4 regions of the Mesorhizobium sp. WSM4989 genome follow, and region 1 is predicted to be linked to each of the others. Evidence: predicted binding sites of a transcription regulator. Region 1 holds the regulator's gene; each other region holds the start of a gene.
What was found. The regulator PhoB, encoded in region 1, activates phosphate uptake and scavenging genes when phosphate is short. The targets are predictions, from matches to a motif close to TGTCATNNANCTGTCAT.
Positions count from the first base shown of each region.

Region 2: a site for PhoB is predicted at 2,375-2,391, ahead of ppk2 (polyphosphate kinase 2). Genes of this name have one in related genera too.
Region 3: a site for PhoB is predicted at 2,248-2,264, ahead of P9217_RS12585 (alkaline phosphatase). Genes of this name have one in related genera too.
Region 4: a site for PhoB is predicted at 1,548-1,564, ahead of P9217_RS18085 (esterase-like activity of phytase family protein). Genes of this name have one in related genera too.

Region 1 covers NZ_JARTVN010000003.1:182,002-186,382, reverse strand. Annotated here, with positions in the region: gene pstB (phosphate ABC transporter ATP-binding protein PstB) at 1-689, shown strand, start outside; gene phoU (phosphate signaling complex protein PhoU) at 710-1,414, shown strand; gene phoB (phosphate regulon transcriptional regulator PhoB) at 1,434-2,123, shown strand; gene P9217_RS25685 (ROK family transcriptional regulator) at 2,440-3,675, opposite strand; gene xylF (D-xylose ABC transporter substrate-binding protein) at 4,022-4,381, shown strand, end outside.
Region 2 covers NZ_JARTVN010000002.1:2,277,360-2,281,740, forward strand. Annotated here, with positions in the region: gene hemB (porphobilinogen synthase) at 1-521, shown strand, start outside; gene P9217_RS23930 (dihydrofolate reductase family protein) at 668-1,315, shown strand; gene ppk2 (polyphosphate kinase 2) at 1,358-2,278, opposite strand; gene P9217_RS23940 (aldo/keto reductase) at 2,544-3,587, shown strand; gene P9217_RS23945 (glycosyl transferase family 90) at 3,627-4,381, opposite strand, start outside.
Region 3 covers NZ_JARTVN010000001.1:2,584,722-2,589,102, reverse strand. Annotated here, with positions in the region: gene typA (translational GTPase TypA) at 1-26, opposite strand, end outside; gene P9217_RS12590 (hypothetical protein) at 220-504, shown strand; gene P9217_RS12585 (alkaline phosphatase) at 602-2,176, opposite strand; gene P9217_RS12580 (MFS transporter) at 2,312-3,595, opposite strand; gene P9217_RS12575 (TetR/AcrR family transcriptional regulator) at 3,674-4,291, shown strand.
Region 4 covers NZ_JARTVN010000002.1:1,121,156-1,125,536, reverse strand. Annotated here, with positions in the region: gene P9217_RS18095 (Gfo/Idh/MocA family oxidoreductase) at 1-283, opposite strand, end outside; gene P9217_RS18090 (LacI family DNA-binding transcriptional regulator) at 480-1,505, shown strand; gene P9217_RS18085 (esterase-like activity of phytase family protein) at 1,625-3,106, shown strand; gene P9217_RS18080 (hypothetical protein) at 3,170-3,451, opposite strand; gene P9217_RS18075 (SDR family NAD(P)-dependent oxidoreductase) at 3,601-4,381, shown strand, end outside.

The sequences.
Region 1 (4,381 bases):
TCAACCTGTCGCTGCCCGAGCGCAGCGTCACCGCCTTCATCGGACCTTCGGGCTGCGGAAAGTCGACGCTGCTGCGCGTGCTCAACCGCATCTACGAGCTCTACCCGAAGCAGAGCGCCGAAGGCCAGGTGCTGCTCGACGGCAAGAACATCCTCGACCGCTCGCAGGACCTCAACCTGCTCAGGACCAAGATCGGCATGGTGTTCCAGAAGCCGACGCCGTTCCCGATGTCGATCTACGAGAACATCGCCTTCGGCGTTAGGCTGTATGAGAAGATCAGCAAGGCCGAGATGGACAATCGCGTCGAGCAGGCGCTGAAGCGCGCCGCGCTGTGGAACGAGGTCAAGGACAAGCTCAACGCCAGCGGCCAGAGCCTTTCGGGCGGCCAGCAGCAGCGGCTCTGCATCGCCCGCACCGTGGCGGTGAAGCCGGAGGTCATCCTGCTCGACGAGCCGGCATCGGCGCTCGATCCCCTGTCGACCGCCAAGATCGAGGAGCTGATCGACGAGCTGCAGGCCGACTACACGATCGTGATCGTCACCCACAACATGCAGCAGGCGGCGCGCGTCTCGCGGCAAACGGCGTTCATGTATCTCGGCGAGCTGATCGAATTCGACCGGACCGAAAAGATTTTCACCTCGCCCCGCGAGAAGCGCACGCAGGACTACATCACCGGCCGCTTCGGCTGAGTTCATACGAGGACATAACCATGGCCCATACGGTCGCTTCCTTCGACGAGGATCTGAGGCAGATCAGCCAGCTCATCCGCGACATGGGCGATCTTGCCGGCTCGATGGTCGGCGCGTCGACCAAGGCTCTGCTGAATTCCGACAACGCGCTGGCGCAGCGCGTGGTCTCCGACGATGCCATCATGGACGCGCGCCAACGCGAGCTCGACGATCGCGCCATCACGCTGATTGCCAAACGCCAGCCGATGGCCGACGACCTGCGCAGCGTCGTTGGCGCCATCCGCATGGCCGGCGATCTCGAGCGCATCGGCGACCTTGCCAAGAACATCGCTAAGCGCGTCGGCTCGGTCGGCATCAGCGCCGCGCCGCGCGACCTTTCGCACTCCATCGATTCGATGGCGCAGCTGGTGCTGATCCAAGTGCAGGGCGTGATCGAGGAATACACCGCCGGCGACGCCACGGCGCTCGCCAAGCTCCGCAACGACGACGAGCGCATCGACGTCAAATACACCTCCGTCTTCCGCGAGCTCCTGACCTACATGATGGAGGATCCGCGCAACATCACGGCTTGCACGCATCTGTTGTTCTGCGCCAAGAATCTGGAGCGCATAGGCGACCACGTCACCAACATCGCCGAGAACGCCTACTATGTGCTGACCGGCACGCAATTGCCGGCGAATCGTCCTAAGCAGGACGAGACGGCGATGTCGGCGCCGGCGGCCTGACAGCGAAGGTGCCTGCTAAATGATCGCGCCACGCATCATGGTGGTGGAGGACGAGGAGCCGCTGGGGGTGCTGCTCCGCTACAACCTCGAATCCGAGGGCTATCAGGTCGAGGTGGTGACGCGCGGCGACGAGGCCGAGATCCGCCTGCAGGAGAATGTACCCGACCTTCTGGTGCTCGACTGGATGGTGCCGGCGGTGTCCGGCATCGAGCTTTGCCGGCGCCTCAGGATGCGGCCCGAGACCGAACGCCTGCCGATCATCATGCTGACCGCGCGCGGCGAGGAAAGCGACAGGGTGCGCGGCCTCTCGACCGGCGCCGACGACTATCTGGTCAAGCCGTTCTCGACGCCGGAATTCATGGCCAGGGTCAAGGCGCTGCTGCGCCGCGCCAAGCCGGAGGTGCTGTCCAGCGTGCTCAAGGTCGGCGACATCGTGCTCGATCGCGAATCGCATCGCGTCTACCGCAAGAAGAGCGAGATCCGGCTCGGCCCGACCGAGTTCAGGCTGCTGGAATTCATGATGCGGCATCCCGGCCGGGTGTTCTCGCGCAGCCAGCTGCTCGACAATGTATGGGGCGAGACGATCTATATCGACGAGCGCACCGTGGACGTGCATGTCGGACGCCTGCGCAAGGCGGTCAACAACGGCCGGATGCCGGACGTCATACGTACCATCCGTGGGGCGGGCTACGCGATCAGGGAAGATTAGATCCAGGGCACCGAAGGTCTGACGGGTTCTATCTGCGCTGGCGGGTTATCGAGACGCTGGTGCTTCGCCGTCCACGGGCGGAGCACGAAGCGTCGCGACGCGGCGCAGACCCGACGATCCACGCGACTTCCACGCGCCGCGGCGGTGCAGAAATTCTGCTCCGCTCATCCGACGATTGAGGTAATGGCATGGATTCCAGGGTCTCCGCGACGGAGCTTCGCTCCTGCTCCGCCCTGGAATGACGAAGCTGCGGGGCCTTCGCTAATCTCCGGCGTCTGCAGGACGCACAGAAGCCAACGATCGCTATCGAAGCTGCTCAGGCCACGTTCTTGCCCGCTCTTGCCTGCACGCCCGGGGCGAAAATCTCCTGGTCGACGAAGGTCAGCGCGCGCACGGCGCAGCCTTCGCGGATCAGCGGCAATTCGTTCGGCTCGGTATCGAAGGAGATCGAGTTTGAATGCTGGCCTCCGGCGGTCTGGCCGATCGCCTCGCGCAGCGCCGGCTCGATCAGGTCAAAGGCGGCGGCGCTGACGCCGACCATGGCGACCGGCGCCGGGTCGATCAGCGCGAACAGGCTGCCAAGGCCGAAGCCCAGCGCCTCCCCGGCCCGGCGATAGGCCTCGCGCTCCGGGCCATCCGTCTCGCGCGCCTTGGCGGCGAGCGCCCGCATGTCGGCGTCGCCGACATCGACCGGCTCGGCGTCCTCGCTCATCTTCATGGCGCTGCGCCAGATGGCGTAGTTGCCGGCATAGGCCTCGACGCAGCCGCGGCGTCCGCAACGGCAGAGCGCGCCGCCCGGACGATGGATCATGTGGCCGAACTCGCCGCCGGAAGAATGCGTGCCGGTGAACAGCTCGCCCTTCAGCACCAGGCCCATGCCGATGCCGTGCGAGAGCAGGATGGCGATGAAATTGTCGCGATAGCGGTCGGGATCGCGCCACTGCAGCGCCACCGCCATCATGTTGCAGTCGTTTTCCATGGTGGCCGGAATGCCGAATTCCTTTTCCAGGATGTCGGCGAAGGGAATGTCGGTCAGCGGCGTGATCGGCGACCATAGCATGGCGCGGGCATGGGAATCGGTGATGCCCTGGATGCCCATGGCGATGCGGGCGACGCTGCCGACGTCGAGGTCCGGATCGTCCAGCCGGCGCCGCACGATCGCCAAGCATTCGCCGATCAGCTCGTTGCGCGGCATGGTGAGCGTATCGAGGCGGCGCTGCTCCTCGGCGATGACCTGACCCGCATAATCAATAACGGCGACCGAGAGGAAATTGAGCGACAGCACCACCGTCACCACCGCCGCCGCCTCCGGCTTGAGCGCGAGGCCCACCTGTGGCCGGCCGCGCTTCAGAGACGCGGTCTCGCTCGGCTTGCTCTCGGCCAGGATGCCTTCCTGGATCAGGTCGGAAGAGATCGCCGAAATGGTCGAATGGCTGAGCCCGGTGGTCGCGGCGATTTCCGTGCGCGACGGTTGGCCGGCCCGGCGCACGGCCGAGAGCACCATGGCGCGGTTGCGCCGGCGCAGATCGTCGTGGCGGATTCCGACCGACATTTTTTCTCCTCCCAGTCAGCGCGGCCTCTCGATCATGCACAGGACTCGGCGACGCGCCAGATCGGTTCAGTCCCGCACGCCGGCACCCGAACCGTCCTGGTCTTACAAGTTTCGGTGGACCGGGCTGCGCCTCCTCCCGAACTGTTCCGCGATAGTGGCAGAAGCGGTCGGCACTGTCATTATTTATTGCGGGTCTCGAAAAAAGTACGTGACCACCTCAAAAACCGTCAGAATTGCAGTTGACAGCGCTTTAGCGTTGGATCAGTATTTTTTCGAGGCTCGAAAAAAAGCCTCATCGCCTTCGGGCCAGTCTGGGTCGCGCCGCGAGGGGCGCAGGGAGGATATCATGAAGAGATTCGCAGCCGCCATTCTGGCGGGCGTCGCCATGTCGTTGACGTTGGCGTCGGTCGCGCAGGCGAAGGACAAGGTGATCGGCGTTTCGTGGTCCAATTTCCAGGAAGAGCGCTGGAAGACCGACGAAGCGGCGATGAAGAAGGCGATCGAGGCCGCCGGCGACAAATATATATCCGCCGACGCACAGTCCAATCCAGGCAAGCAGCTGACCGACGTCGAAAGCCTGATCTCGCAGGGCGCGAATGCGTTGATAATCCTGGCGCAGGACGCCTCCGCCATCGGGCCGGCGGTGCAGAAGGCACTCGACGAAGGCATTCCGGTCGTCGGCTACGACCGCCTGATCGAGAACAAG
Region 2 (4,381 bases), on a different contig from region 1:
TCCAGGCAGCCGCCGGCGCGGACATCATCGCGCCGTCCGACATGATGGACGGCCGCATCGGCGCGATCCGCGACGCGCTGGACGCCAACGGCTTCCAGGACGTGGCGATCATGTCCTATGCGACGAAATTCGCCTCGGCCTTCTACGGCCCCTATCGCGAGGCAGTCGGCACCGCCGGCCTGCTCAAGGGCGACAAGAAGACCTATTATATCGACCACGCGAATTCCGATGAAGCCGTGCGCGAGGCCGAGCAGGATCTGGCCGAAGGCGCCGACATGCTGATGGTGAAGCCTGGGCTGCCCTATCTCGACATCATCCGCCGGCTGAAGGACGAGTTTCAGATGCCGACCTTCGCCTACCAGGTGTCGGGCGAATATTCGATGATCAAGGCGGCCAGCGCCAATGGCTGGATCGACGGCGAAAAGGCGATGCTGGAATCGCTTCTCGCGCTCAAGCGAGCCGGCTGCGACGGTGTCCTCACCTATTTCGCGCCGACCGTTGCGGAGATGCTGAGGGGCTAGGCCCAGGCGCAATTTTAAATTCTCGCCGCGTCACCTGGGCGCCGCCCGACGAGTTGATCGCTCGCCGGAAAATTCCGCTTGCATAATGCAATCAGTTAAGCTACTCCATGACTGCTTGCAAAATGCAACTAGTTCACGAGGCGATCATGTCAAAGCTGCGCGTCAACGCTTTCACCCTGTCGCTGGACGGTTACGGCGCCGGCCCCGATCAGACTCTCGAAAGCCCGCTCGGCGTCGGCGGCGAAGGACTGCATAAATGGATGATCGGCACGCGCACCTTTCGTGAGATGGTGATCGGCAAAGACGGCGGCACCACCGGCAGCGACGACAGCTTCGCCGCGCGCAGTTTTGAGAATGTCGGCGCCTGGATCCTTGGCCGCAACATGTTCGGGCCGGTCCGCGGCGAATGGCCGGACGAGAGCTGGAAAGGCTGGTGGGGCGACAACCCGCCCTATCACGTGCCGGTCTTCGTGCTCACCCATCACAAGCGGGCGCCGATCTTAATGGAAGGCGGCACGACGTTTTACTTCGTCACCGACGGCATCCATTCGGCGCTCGAACAGGCGAAGACGGCCGCCAAGGACAAGGATGTGCGGGTCGGCGGCGGCGTCGCCACGATCCGGCAATATCTGAAGGAAAGCCTGATCGACGAGATGCATCTCGCGATCTCGCCGATCCTGCTCGGCTCCGGCGAGCATCTTTTCGCCGGGCTGGACATGCCGAAGCTCGGCTACCGCTGCACCAGCCAGGTCGCGACCGCCGACGCGACGCATGTGATGATCGGGCGCGCGTAAGCTAGGCTCCCCCTTCTCCCTCTGTGGGAGATGGGGAAGTGCTCAATACTTCGACGGCACATAAAGCTCGCGCGGCAGCACCTGGCGCTCGTAGGCCGGGTTGAAGACGCGCTCCGGCAGCGTGATCTCCTCATGCGGCACGTCTTCGTAAGGCATTTGCTGCAGCAGGTGATCGATGCAGTTCAGTCGGGCCCGCTTCTTGTCGTTGCCTTCGACAATGAACCACGGCGCTTCCTTGATGTTGGTACGGGCGAAGGTCTCTTCCTTGGCTTTGGTGTATTGTTCCCAGCGCACGCGCGACTGCAGGTCCATCGGCGACAGCTTCCACTGCTTCATCGGATCGTGGATGCGCATCAAAAAGCGCATCTGCTGCTCCTCGTCGGTAATCGAGAACCAGTATTTCACCAGCGTGATGCCGGAGCGCACCAGCATGCGTTCGAATTCCGGCACGTCGCGGAAAAACTCTTCGACCTGATCCGCATTGGCAAAGCCCATCACCTGCTCGACGCCCGATCGGTTGTACCAGGAGCGGTCGAACAGCACGATCTCGCCGCCCGCCGGCAGATGCGGCACGTAGCGCTGGAAATACCATTGCGATCTTTCACGCTCGGTCGGCGCCGGCAGCGCGACGACGCGGCAGATGCGCGGATTGAGGCGCTGGGTGATGCGCTTGATGACGCCGCCCTTGCCGGCCGAGTCGCGTCCCTCGAAGATCACCACCAGCTTCTTCTTGTGGTAGGCAACCCAGGACTGCAGCTTGATGAGCTCCGACTGCAGACGCAGCAGCTCGCGGAAATAGGTCGTCCGCTCGATGGAGGGCGGATGCGACTTCTTGTAGATCCTGGCGATCTCGAGCGAGAGCGCGGGCTCGGAAATCTCCAGCTCATAGTCCTCGTCGAGCGTGTCCTCGAGTTCGGCTTCCAGCCAGTCCTTGGCTCCGGAATTCGTCTTGACCTCGTTCATTGCGCAGCTCCTGCCTGTCAGCCACTTTCGCCTCGGATGCGCTCCGGCCGCGGCCGGAAACACAACTCCGTAAGCCGACTGAGATACAGACGCGCAATGACGGTTTTATTGCGAGCAGGAGCCGGCAACGCTGGACCAGCCGATATGTGATCGGCCCGTATCGATGGCGGGGCGACAAGCCGCCCGAATTGTCCTACAAATAGTTTCGCCTCTTCCCGGCGCCCGCGACGGCGCGCCTCTTCAAAACAAATCGCAAGGACCTGACATGGAATACCGCACGCTTGGCCGTTCCGGCCTGAAGGTTTCGACATTGACCCTTGGCACGATGACCTTCGGCGGGACGGGCCCGTTCGCCGCCGTCGGCAAATCCGATCTCTCGGAGGCGAGCCGCATCATCGATACCTGCATCGATGCCGGCATCAATCTCATCGACACCGCCAACGTGTATTCGAACGGCCTGTCGGAGGAGATCGTCGGCGAGGCGCTCGGCGGCAAGCGCAAGAACGATGTGCTCATCGCCTCCAAGGCGCGCATGCGGATCGGAAACGGCCCCAACGACGAAGGCCTGTCGCGCCATCACCTGATCCGGGAATGCGAGCGGAGCCTGAAGCGGCTCAAGACCGACGTCATCGACATCTATTTCCTGCATGAGTGGGATGGGGTCACGCCGCTGGAGGAAACGATCGCTGCGCTCGACACTTTGGTCAGCCAGGGCAAGATCCGTTATGTCGGCTGTTCCAATTATTCGGGCTGGCAGGTGATGAAGGCGCTCTCGATCAGCGACAGCCATCATCAGCCGCGCTTCGTCACGCAGCAGATCCACTACACGCTGGAAGCGCGCGAGGCGGAGTACGAGTTGCTGCCGATCTCGGTCGACCAGGGTCTTGGCGTGCTGGTGTGGAGCCCGCTGGCCGGCGGCCTGCTGTCGGGCAAATACCGTCGCGACAGCCCGACGGCCCGCCAGCTTGGCGGCTGGTCCGAACCGCCGATCCGGGACGAGGGAAGGTTGTGGCGGATCGTCGACGTTCTGGTCGAAATCGGCAAGGCGCGCGGCGTTTCGGCGGCACAGGTGGCGCTTGCCTGGCTGCTCGGCCGCCCGGCCGTTTCTTCGCTGGTGATCGGCGCCCGCAACGAAGCCCAACTCAAGGACAACCTCGCCGCGGCCAGCCTGACGCTGTCCCTGGACGAGCGCCTGCGCCTCGACGACGTCAGCCGCCCGCCGGTGCTTTATCCCTACTGGCACCAGCAGCTCACCGCCAAGAACCGGTTCGGCCCCGCCGACCTGGTGCTCGACCGCAGCGATATCTAAGAATCCGCGCCGTGCTCCGCGCCCGAAAACGCGCGGAGGTCAGCCGGCGATAAAACTCCAGACCTCCGGGTCGGGTTCGATCTGGCCGCTGAGCACGAAATATTTGTAGAGGACGAGCAGCGATACCGCCCGCTCGTCCTTTTCGTTGCTGAACCGGCGGCAATAGGCGTTGGCCGCCGTTATGATGCGTTGGGCTTCCGCCGGGTGTTTTTCGAAATAGGCGATCTTGTCGGCGACGTCCGAAAAATCCGACGCCAGAGGCACGTAGTGAACATCGGCCTCGAGCTCAGCCTCGGCGAACCAGGTTTCGTAGGTCGGCGGCGGCATCAGGCAGAGCGAATTCGAGCTCATGATCCACTTGAGGTTCGTCGCCACGTCATTGCCTTCGAGCGAGACGATGTAGCGGAACTGCCGCTGCTGCGCGATCGTGAGATACGGCTTGCGATAGTTCTCCGGGGCGCTTGGCTTGGGCGAGCCGGCATCGCAAGACGGCAGGTCGCGCACGGCATCGACGAACCGTTTGCGGATCGGATTGTTGAAATGACCGCGCCAGACCGCCATCGGGCGCTTGTCGGCGAAGGACAGATTGTCCTTTGGCATGTTGAAATGGCGGAACTTGTCGAGCTTCATGATCACGGCGTTGCCGTTGTCGTTACGGATCGGCCGGTCCTTGACGATTGACGGCACCGCCGGAACGTCGACGACGTCGCCAAACTCGAGATCGATGAGCAGGTGGCGATCGAAGTAGCGGGCGAACTCCTTCAGGTCGTAATAGTACATGCTCCCGAACTTGG
Region 3 (4,381 bases), on a different contig from region 1:
ATGATCGCGATATTGCGGAGGTTCATTGTCTGGTCTCGGGAGCGTTGCAGGCAGCAGGCCCGAAAGCGCCGCCTTTTTCGTTGGGCGGCTCATACAAGGTTTTTCGCAATTGCGAAAGGGGAGGCCCCGCGCCAAATAAATGGTCACTGATTCTTAAACGTCTTGGTGTGAAATGATTCTGTTAACCAAGGCGGAACCTTTGAGGGGCCGGGCAATTTCATGTTCATGACCGATCAGATGTCCAGATTGCGTCCGGTTTTCGCGTGGGCAGCGCTTGGCGTGCTTGTTGCGGCTGGCGCCGCGCAGTCGGCGGCCGCCCTGAGAGAAGCTGACCCCTCGCCCCCTGATGCCAAAACCGCGCAGCAGATGTTTGCCGACGCCCCGGACGGGGTCGACCCGATCGTCACCGGCCCGGTCAGCGCCGCCTTCAAGCAGCGCCAGAAGGCAGCCAACTGCGACACCGCCGTCTGGCCGAGCATTCCCGCGACTTGCTATCCGGATTAATATTGCGACGGCTATCGACAAAGGTAGCACTCCGGCACACCCTCCTCTGCCGTGACGGACAGTCCGACAGGACAGAGAGGGTTGCCTGGCGCCGACCCTAAGCCGACCGCACCGGATCGAGCGTGACCTTGTAGAGCTGGTTGTCGTCGCGATCCATCAGCCGCACCGTTAGCTGCTCGGTGGCGCCGGAAATGTCGACCAGGCCGAAGAACTGCAGGCCCGCTGATGGCGGCAGGTTCTGGCCCTGCTCGGCGCTCGGCGCCTTGATGAACTTCAGCTCGGGCCCGAAGGTCATGTCGAGATCGTTGGGACCGAAGGTGCCGGCGTGGATCGGGCCGGAGACGAATTCCCAGAACGGGTTGAAATCCTGGAACTGCGCCTTGTCCGGATTGTAGTAATGCGCCGCCGTGTAGTGGACGTCGGCGGTCAGCCACACCGTGTTGGTGATCCCGGCGGTCTTGATGTAGCGCAGCAGGTCGGCGAATTCGAGCTCGCGGCCCTTCGGCGCGCCATTGTCGCCGTTGCTGACCGCCTCGGCTCCGACCTTTTTGGCCGCGTCGTTCCAGACGACGAGGCCGAGCGGCATGTCGGCGGCGATGATCTTCCAGGTCGCCTTGGAATTCGCCAGCTCGCGCTTCAGCCACTGCGTCTGCTGCTCGCCGAGCATGCGCGACTTCGGCGTCAGCGTGTCCTCCATGTCGGGGCCGTTCGGGCCGCGGTAGGAGCGCATGTCGAGGAAGAACACGTCGAGCAGCGGCCCGTGGGCGATCTTGCGATAGACGCGTCCCGGTTCCGAAGGCTCGTAGCGGATGGTCGTCATTTCATGGAAGGCGCGCGCCGCTCGGGCCGCCAGCACATGGATGGATTTTTCCGTGTAGCGGTTGTCGGCCGTCAGGTCCTTCGAATCCGACCAGTTGTTCACCACCTCGTGGTCGTCCCACTGGTAGAAGGTCGGGCAGATGGCGCTAAGCGCGAGCACGTGCTTGTCCATCATGTTGTACTTCCACTGGTCGCGATATTCGTCCAGCGTTTCGGCGACCTTGCGCTTGCCGTCGATCATGACGACGTTCTTCCACTTGCCGCCGCCGGGCAGGTCGACCTCGTCCTTCATGGCGCCGTCGGCATAGATCGTGTCGCCGGAATGGAGGAAGAAGTCAGGCGTGTGCTTGGCGATGGTGGAGTAGGTCTTCATGCCGGTCTCGTCGATGCCCCAGCCCTGGCCGGCGGTGTCGCCCGACCACGCGAAGCGCACGTCGCGCTTCGACGCCGGCGCGGTGCGGAAACGGCCGACGATCGGCTCGGAGATGGCGTTGATGTCGGAAAGATCGGCGGCCGTCATCCGGAAGAAAATGTCCTGGTCGGCGGCGAGGTCGGTGAGCAGCCGCTTCACCGTATAGTCGCTGGCGGGCGAGGTATCGAGCGGCGCCAGCCTGACGGCGTCGACGAAGCTTTCGGTGGTCGACACTTCGTACATCACGCGCGCCGGCCGGTCGGTGCGGGTCCAGACCATGCCGGAGGTGGCGTCGATATCGCCGGACTGGACGCCGTGGGTGAAGGCCGGGCGCTGATTGGCGCGCGAATAGTAAGGCAACGCGAGTCCGGAGGCGCCGACTAGGCCAAAGGCGCTGGCCGAGGTGACGAAAGGGCGGCGGGTTAACGAGAGCTTGTTCATGGCTGTCTCCGGATGGCGTTGAACGGGACCGCCAACCTCCGGCCTCAATGTTTCAGGCGCATATCGGAACCATGAAATTTTGATAACAGGTCACAGCTCTCCCCTTCTCCCCTTGCGGGAGAAGGGAAGTCGCGCTTACGCCGCCTGCGGTTCCGGCTCAAAAGCCGGCTTGCTCGTGTTGATCAAGAGCGAAATACAGGCCGCGGCTATGCCGGTCATGCCGGCGATCAGGAAGGCAAGCTCGTAATTGCCCTGCAATTCGCGCATCGTGCCGCCGAAGGCCGCCGCCGCCGCGGCGCCCACTTGGTGGCCGGCGACGATCCAGCCGAACACGATCGGGCCGCTGCGGTCGCCGAAAGCTTCGTTGGCGAGCCTGAGCGTCGGCGGCACGGTGGCGATCCAGTCGAGCCCATAGAGCACGGCGAAGATGACCAGGCTGACGGCCGAGAAGCCGGAATAGGGCAGATAGATCAGCGACAGGCCGCGCACGGCATAATAGACGCCAAGCAGCTTGCGCGGATCGAAACGGTCGGTGAGCCAGCCGGACAGCGTCGTGCCGATCAGGTCGAAGATGCCCATCATCGACAACAGCCCGGCTGCCTGCACCTCGCCGATGCCCATGTCGCCGCAAAATGCGATGAGGTGCGTGCCGACGAGGCCGTTTGTGGTGAAACCGCAGACGAAGAATGTGGCGAACAGGTACCAGAACACCCTGGTTCCCGCGGCACGGCGCAACGTGTTCAGCGTATGCGCCAGGAAATTGCCTTGCGCGGCCGGCGACACCGGCGGCACGTCGTCGGCATCGGCGCCATAACGCACCTGGCCGATGGAAGCCGGGCGCTCCGGCACCAGCAGAAAGACCAGCGGCACGAGAGCCGCCGTGGCAATGGCGATGGCAACGGCGACCGGCTTCCAACCTCCCGACTGAGCCAGCGAGGCGAGCAGCGGCAGGAACACCAGCAGGCCGGTCGCGCTCGAGGCGGACATCAGCCCCATCACCAGGCCGCGATTGGTCTTGAACCAGCGATTGACGATGGTGGCTCCGAGCACGGTCGCGACCGCGCCCGAGCCGATGCCCGAAAATACCCCCCATGTGATCAGCAGATGCCACGGCTTGGTCATCAGCAGGCTGAGCGCTGTGGAACCCGACATGATCAGCAGCGCGGCAAGCAGCGTGCGGCGTAGCCCGATCCGCTCCATCAACGCCGCGGCAAACGGCCCGGTGAGGCCATAGAGGAAGATGCCGACAGCAGCGGCAAGCGAGACGACATCGCGCCGCCAGCCGAAGCTCTCTTCCAGCGGCAGCATCATGACCGCCGGCGCGGAACGAAGCCCGGCGGCGATGAGCAGGCAGAAGAAGATGACTGCGACGACGACGAAGGCGTAGCGCTGGCCAAAGGGACGGGAATGAGCTATCATGTTACTGACCGGTACGTTGCAATGGAGCGGCTCCATTCATACGTACCGGTCAGTAACATTGTCAAGCGAGTTTGTTGAATGCCATCGGACAATAAAATTGAAGCGTCGATCAGCGGAGCCGGCACGGCGCCGGCACCGAAGGCTGCCGACAAGATCCTCGACGTGGCGCGCGACCTGTTCTATCGCGAAGGCATCCGGGCGATCGGCGTCGATGAGATCGTCAGGCGCGCCGGCGTCACCAAGCCCAGCCTGTACCGGACCTTCCCGTCCAAGGACGAACTCGCCGCTTCCTATCTGCGCAAGTACGACCTCGAATTCTGGCAGCGGTTCGACGAGGCTGTGGACGCGCATCCTGGCAATCCGCGCGCGCAGATCATCGCATTCCTCACCCGCGTCGGCAAACGCACGCAGAGGCCGAACTATCGCGGCTGCGGCATGACCAATGCGGCGGTCGAATATCCCGAGCACGGCCATCCCGCGCGGGTGGTGAGCGAGAACAACAAGCAGGAATTGCGCCGGCGCCTGCGCGCCATGGCAGCCGCGATGGGTGCGACTGATTCCGACACGCTGGGCGATGGGCTGCTGCTGCTGATCGAGGGCGCCTATATCAGCGGCCAATTGTTCGGCCTCGGCGGACCGGCGGCATCAGTCGCCCGCAACGCCGATCTGCTGATTGAAGCCAGCTTGAAGAAATAGTGGTCCGCACCGTCCGACTGCCCAGTTCCGGGCGTCGGTGGCCTAGACAATTGACCCTTCGCGCCAACCCAGCTTCCTAGGCTCACGCGG
Region 4 (4,381 bases), on a different contig from region 1:
CGGTGAGCAGATGGCAGTTATGGGCAAAGGCTGAAAGCGCGACCTGGCGCCGCGCAGCAGGAACCACGACATCGAACACGGCATCGGGCCGGGTCTGATCGAGAACGGCATCGAGGCTGGTGCCGATGACGGCATTGGGGAGCTCGTACTCGCGCGCCCTCGCCTGTGCCCGCTCGGCATCGAGATCGACAAGGCCGGCAATGGCAAGCCCGTCGATCTGCCTCGCGGCATCGAGCCACTGCCTGCTCATGGCTCCGCACCCGACCAGGACGACCTTCATCATCCAGCGCTCCTCCTCCGCTCGGCCCCTCCAGGCCGAGTGTCACGGCATTTCCGGCTTCACCGTAAACGTTTTTCCGTAAACGTTTACGAGAACACACCCGATGGCGTAGAATGTCAATCACCTGCTCGCGAAAATCACTTCCACTGCTTGGCCTGAAGGACGGCCGGTGCTAGCGAGGTCAGGGGGAGAACCTGCCTTGGCGTCCAGCATCCACGATCTCGCGCGTCACCTGAACATTTCGATCGGCACCGTGTCGCGCGCGCTGAACGGCCGCGCCGACGTCAATGCGGAGACGCGCCAGCGCGTGCTCGAGGCGGCCAGGAAGCTGAACTATTCGCCCAACCAGTCGGGCCGCAGCCTGCGCCAGGGCGCCACCCGCTCGATCGCCTTCATGCTGCAACCGCATCCCGGCGACCAGCAATATGGCGAGCCATTCTTCATTCCGTTCCTGACCGGCCTGCAGGCGCGGCTCGCCGAGCATGAGCTGGATCTGATGGTCGTCATGGGCGAGCCCGGCCAGTATCAGCAGGAGCGGCTGCGCCGCGTGGTTGAGACGCGCCGGGCCGACGCGGTCGTGTTGGCCAATACACGGCGGGAAGACGATCGGATCGACTATCTCAGCAAGGCCGGCTTTCCCTTCGCCACGCTTGGCCGAAGTCAATCCGGCGGCGACACCTATCCTTCGCTCGATATTGATTTCGAGAGGGCGGGTGATGAAGCCGTCGACCGGCTGGTTGCGCGCGGCCATCGCCGCATAGCTGCCATCCGCCCTTCGCTTGATCTCAACTTCGGCTACCTGTTCCTCGACGGCTACCGCAAGGCTCTGAAGCGGCACGGCATCGAAGTCGACCCCGGCCTGATCGCCGACGGCTTCATCAACGAGACCGGCGGCTACCAGGTGACGCCGCGTGTCATGCTCTCCAAGGACCGGCCGACAGCCATCATCTTCAACAATGACGCGATGGCGCTCGGCGGCTGCAAGGCACTGGCCGAGATGGGCATCAGGCCCGGCCACGACATCGCGGTGATCGTCATCGTCGACACGCCGCTCTGCCGCTACTTCTCGCCGACGCTGACCGCCTTCCGTCCGGCGCTGGAGCCGATGGGCCGGCGGCTGGCCGAGATGCTGCTGGCGTCACTCCCGGCCCATGCCGGTCCGGAGGGGCCACGCACGATCCGCGAAGTCTGGCCGCTGGAACTCGTCGCGCGCGAGAGCGATTGAGCACCCTCTCCTTCTCTGGGAAGAAGGCAAGTACCCCACTCCTGTCACGCAAGTATCATGTTCGCGTCCTAGACCCGATGTCTTGCCATTCCGGCTCTGCTCGTCACATGGGGGACATCATGAAGCACCTCAACCGAACCGTCGCGCTTGGCGCGGCACTCGCCCTGTTCACCGTCCTCAGCCCTGCGCTCGCCGAGGGTGTTGGCTATGTCAACAAGGGGCTGGTCGGCGTTGGCCGCATCCCCGCCAGCCAGAAGGACAAGTTCGGCGAGACCTTTGGTTCGGGCTCCGGCATGGCGATCGAGGCCAAGAGCTGGGCGCGTGACGGCGCCGGCTACAAAGGCTCGCTCTGGCTGCTGCCGGACCGCGGCTACAACGTCGCCGGCACCACCGACTACCGGCCCCGCTTGAACACAATTGCAATCGAGCTGACCCCGACCGCCCCGGGCGCGGCGCCCGCCGCCAGCCAGGAACAGTCGGGCGTCAAGGCAACGCTCGCCGACACCATGCTTCTGACCGACGACAAGGGCGCCGACGCCACCGGCCTCGACCCGCTCAACGGCGTGCGCCCCGCTGCCGGCGACATGCCGATCCTGCCGCAGGCCGACAACGGCAAGCTTTCGCTCGACGACGAGGCGGTCGTGCGCCTGCCCGACGGCACCATGTTCATTTCCGACGAATATGGCCCCAACATCTATCGCTTTTCGGCCGACGGCCGCCTGATGTCGGCGACGCAGCCGCCGGCGGCCCTGGTGCCGATACGCCATGGCAAGCCAAACTTCGCTTCCGACAATCCTGGCCCGGGTGCCGCCGAGCCGGATCCCAAGGATCCCGAGACCGGCCGCCAGAACAATCAAGGCCTCGAAGGCATGTCGATGACGCCGGACGGCAAGTTCCTGATCGCCGTGCTGCAGTCGGCGCCGCGCCAGGATGGCGGCGATTCCGGCTCGACCCGCCGGAATGCCCGCGCGCTGGTCTATGACGGCTCCGACCTTGCCCACCTCAAGCTGGCGCACGAATATGTCGTGCCGCTGCCGGTGTTCAAGGACGCCAAGGGCAAGACCAAGGTGGCCGCGCAGAGCGAGATCGTGGCGCTGTCCGACAAGAGCTTTTTGATGCTGGCACGCGACAGCGGCAACGGCCAGGGGCTGAAGGACGCCGAGTCGGTCTACCGCAAGATCGAGATCGTCGACCTGTCCGCGGCCACCGATATCGCCAACGGCCCATTCGACGCCGCCGACAAGCCGGTTGCGCCGAAAGGCGTGCTCGATCCGTCGGTGACGCCGGCCAAGCTCACCTCGTTCATCGACATCAACGACAAGGGCGAACTCGGCCGTTTCGGCCTGCACAACGGCGCGCCGAACGACAGGAACAACCTCTCGGAGAAGTGGGAGGCGATGTCGCTGGTGAGCGTGGTGGACCCGAAGCTGCCTGACGACTATTTCCTGTTCGTCGCCAACGACAACGACTTTCTCACCCAGGACGGCTTCCAGGTTGGTGCCCCGTACAAGGCCGAGGATGGCGCCGATGTCGACACCACCTTCCTGGTCTATCAGGTTACCCTGCCCGGACTGTCGGGGAACAGTCTCGCCGCAAACTAGTTGCGATTACCTGGTTTACGCTGGACAGGCGGTTCGAGCGTCTCGTGGAAAGATAGCGGGTTCTTACTGCCGCATCGCTTTCAGTTTTTCTGCCGCCGAGGCGGCAAGGTCGGCATAGCGCTCTTCCAGCCGCTCTGCGGCCTTGATGACGGGAAAGTCATGGCCGAACTTCTCCAGCGCCAGGCGCAGCTTTTCCGCGAAGTCCGCCTGTTGCTCCAGTGCCGAAAACAGGGTCTTGACCTGCGCCTCGCTGATATCGGGGTTGGCGAGCATCTTCGGCACATCCCGGCCCATCTGTTCGCCGGTGGCGGTCTGCTCCTTCAGGATTCCGATCCAATCGGTCAATGCCGAACTCCTTTTCCGGCAGCATGCGCGGGGCAAGCTGCTGCCGTCAACCCATTGGCGGTACCGCCGTCGATCATTGCAGCGATCAAGGCTTGCCTCGCCCCTGACCGGCGTTAAGTTCGGCTCGACCCGGAACAAGGACATCAACCATGACCAGCGACGCCGAAATCCAGACCGCCCTGCCCGCTTTCGCCTCCGGCAATGTCGCCGTCATCACCGGCGGCGCCAGCGGCATAGGCCTGGCCGCCGCGAAGCGCTTCGCGGCCATGGGCATGAAGACCGTGCTTGCCGACATAGGCGGCGTGCGCCTCGACCAGGCCCGGCAGGCGGTCGCCGTCATTGCCGGGGACGATGCCGTTCTCCCTATCCCCACCGATGTCTCCAAGGCCGACGAAGTCGACCGGCTCGCGGAACTCACCTACGGTGCATTCGGTGCGGTTTCGGTGCTGATGAACAATGCCGGCGTCGGCAACAATCCCGGCAAGCCGTGGGAAAACCGTGAAGCCTGGAAACGGCTGCTGGACATCAATTTCTGGGGCGTCGTGCATGGTGTCGAGGCCTTTGCGCCGCGCATGCTGGCTGCGGGCGAGCCCGGCCTGATCATCAACACCGGATCCAAGCAAGGCATCACCACGCCGCCCGGCAATCTCGCCTACAACGTCTCCAAGGCGGGCGTGAAGACCTTCACCGAGGGCCTGGCCCACACGCTGCGCAACGAGCCTGGGGCCAAGCTTTCCGCGCATTTGCTCATCCCCGGCTTCACCTATACCGGCCTGACCGAGGGCGCGACGGAAAAGCCGGCCGGCGCCTGGACGGGCGAGCAGGTGATCGATTTCATGCTGGCATCGCTCAAGCAGGACGACTTCTACATCCTTTGCCCGGACAACGAGGTCGCTCGGCCCATGGATGAAAAGCGCATGGCCTGGGCGA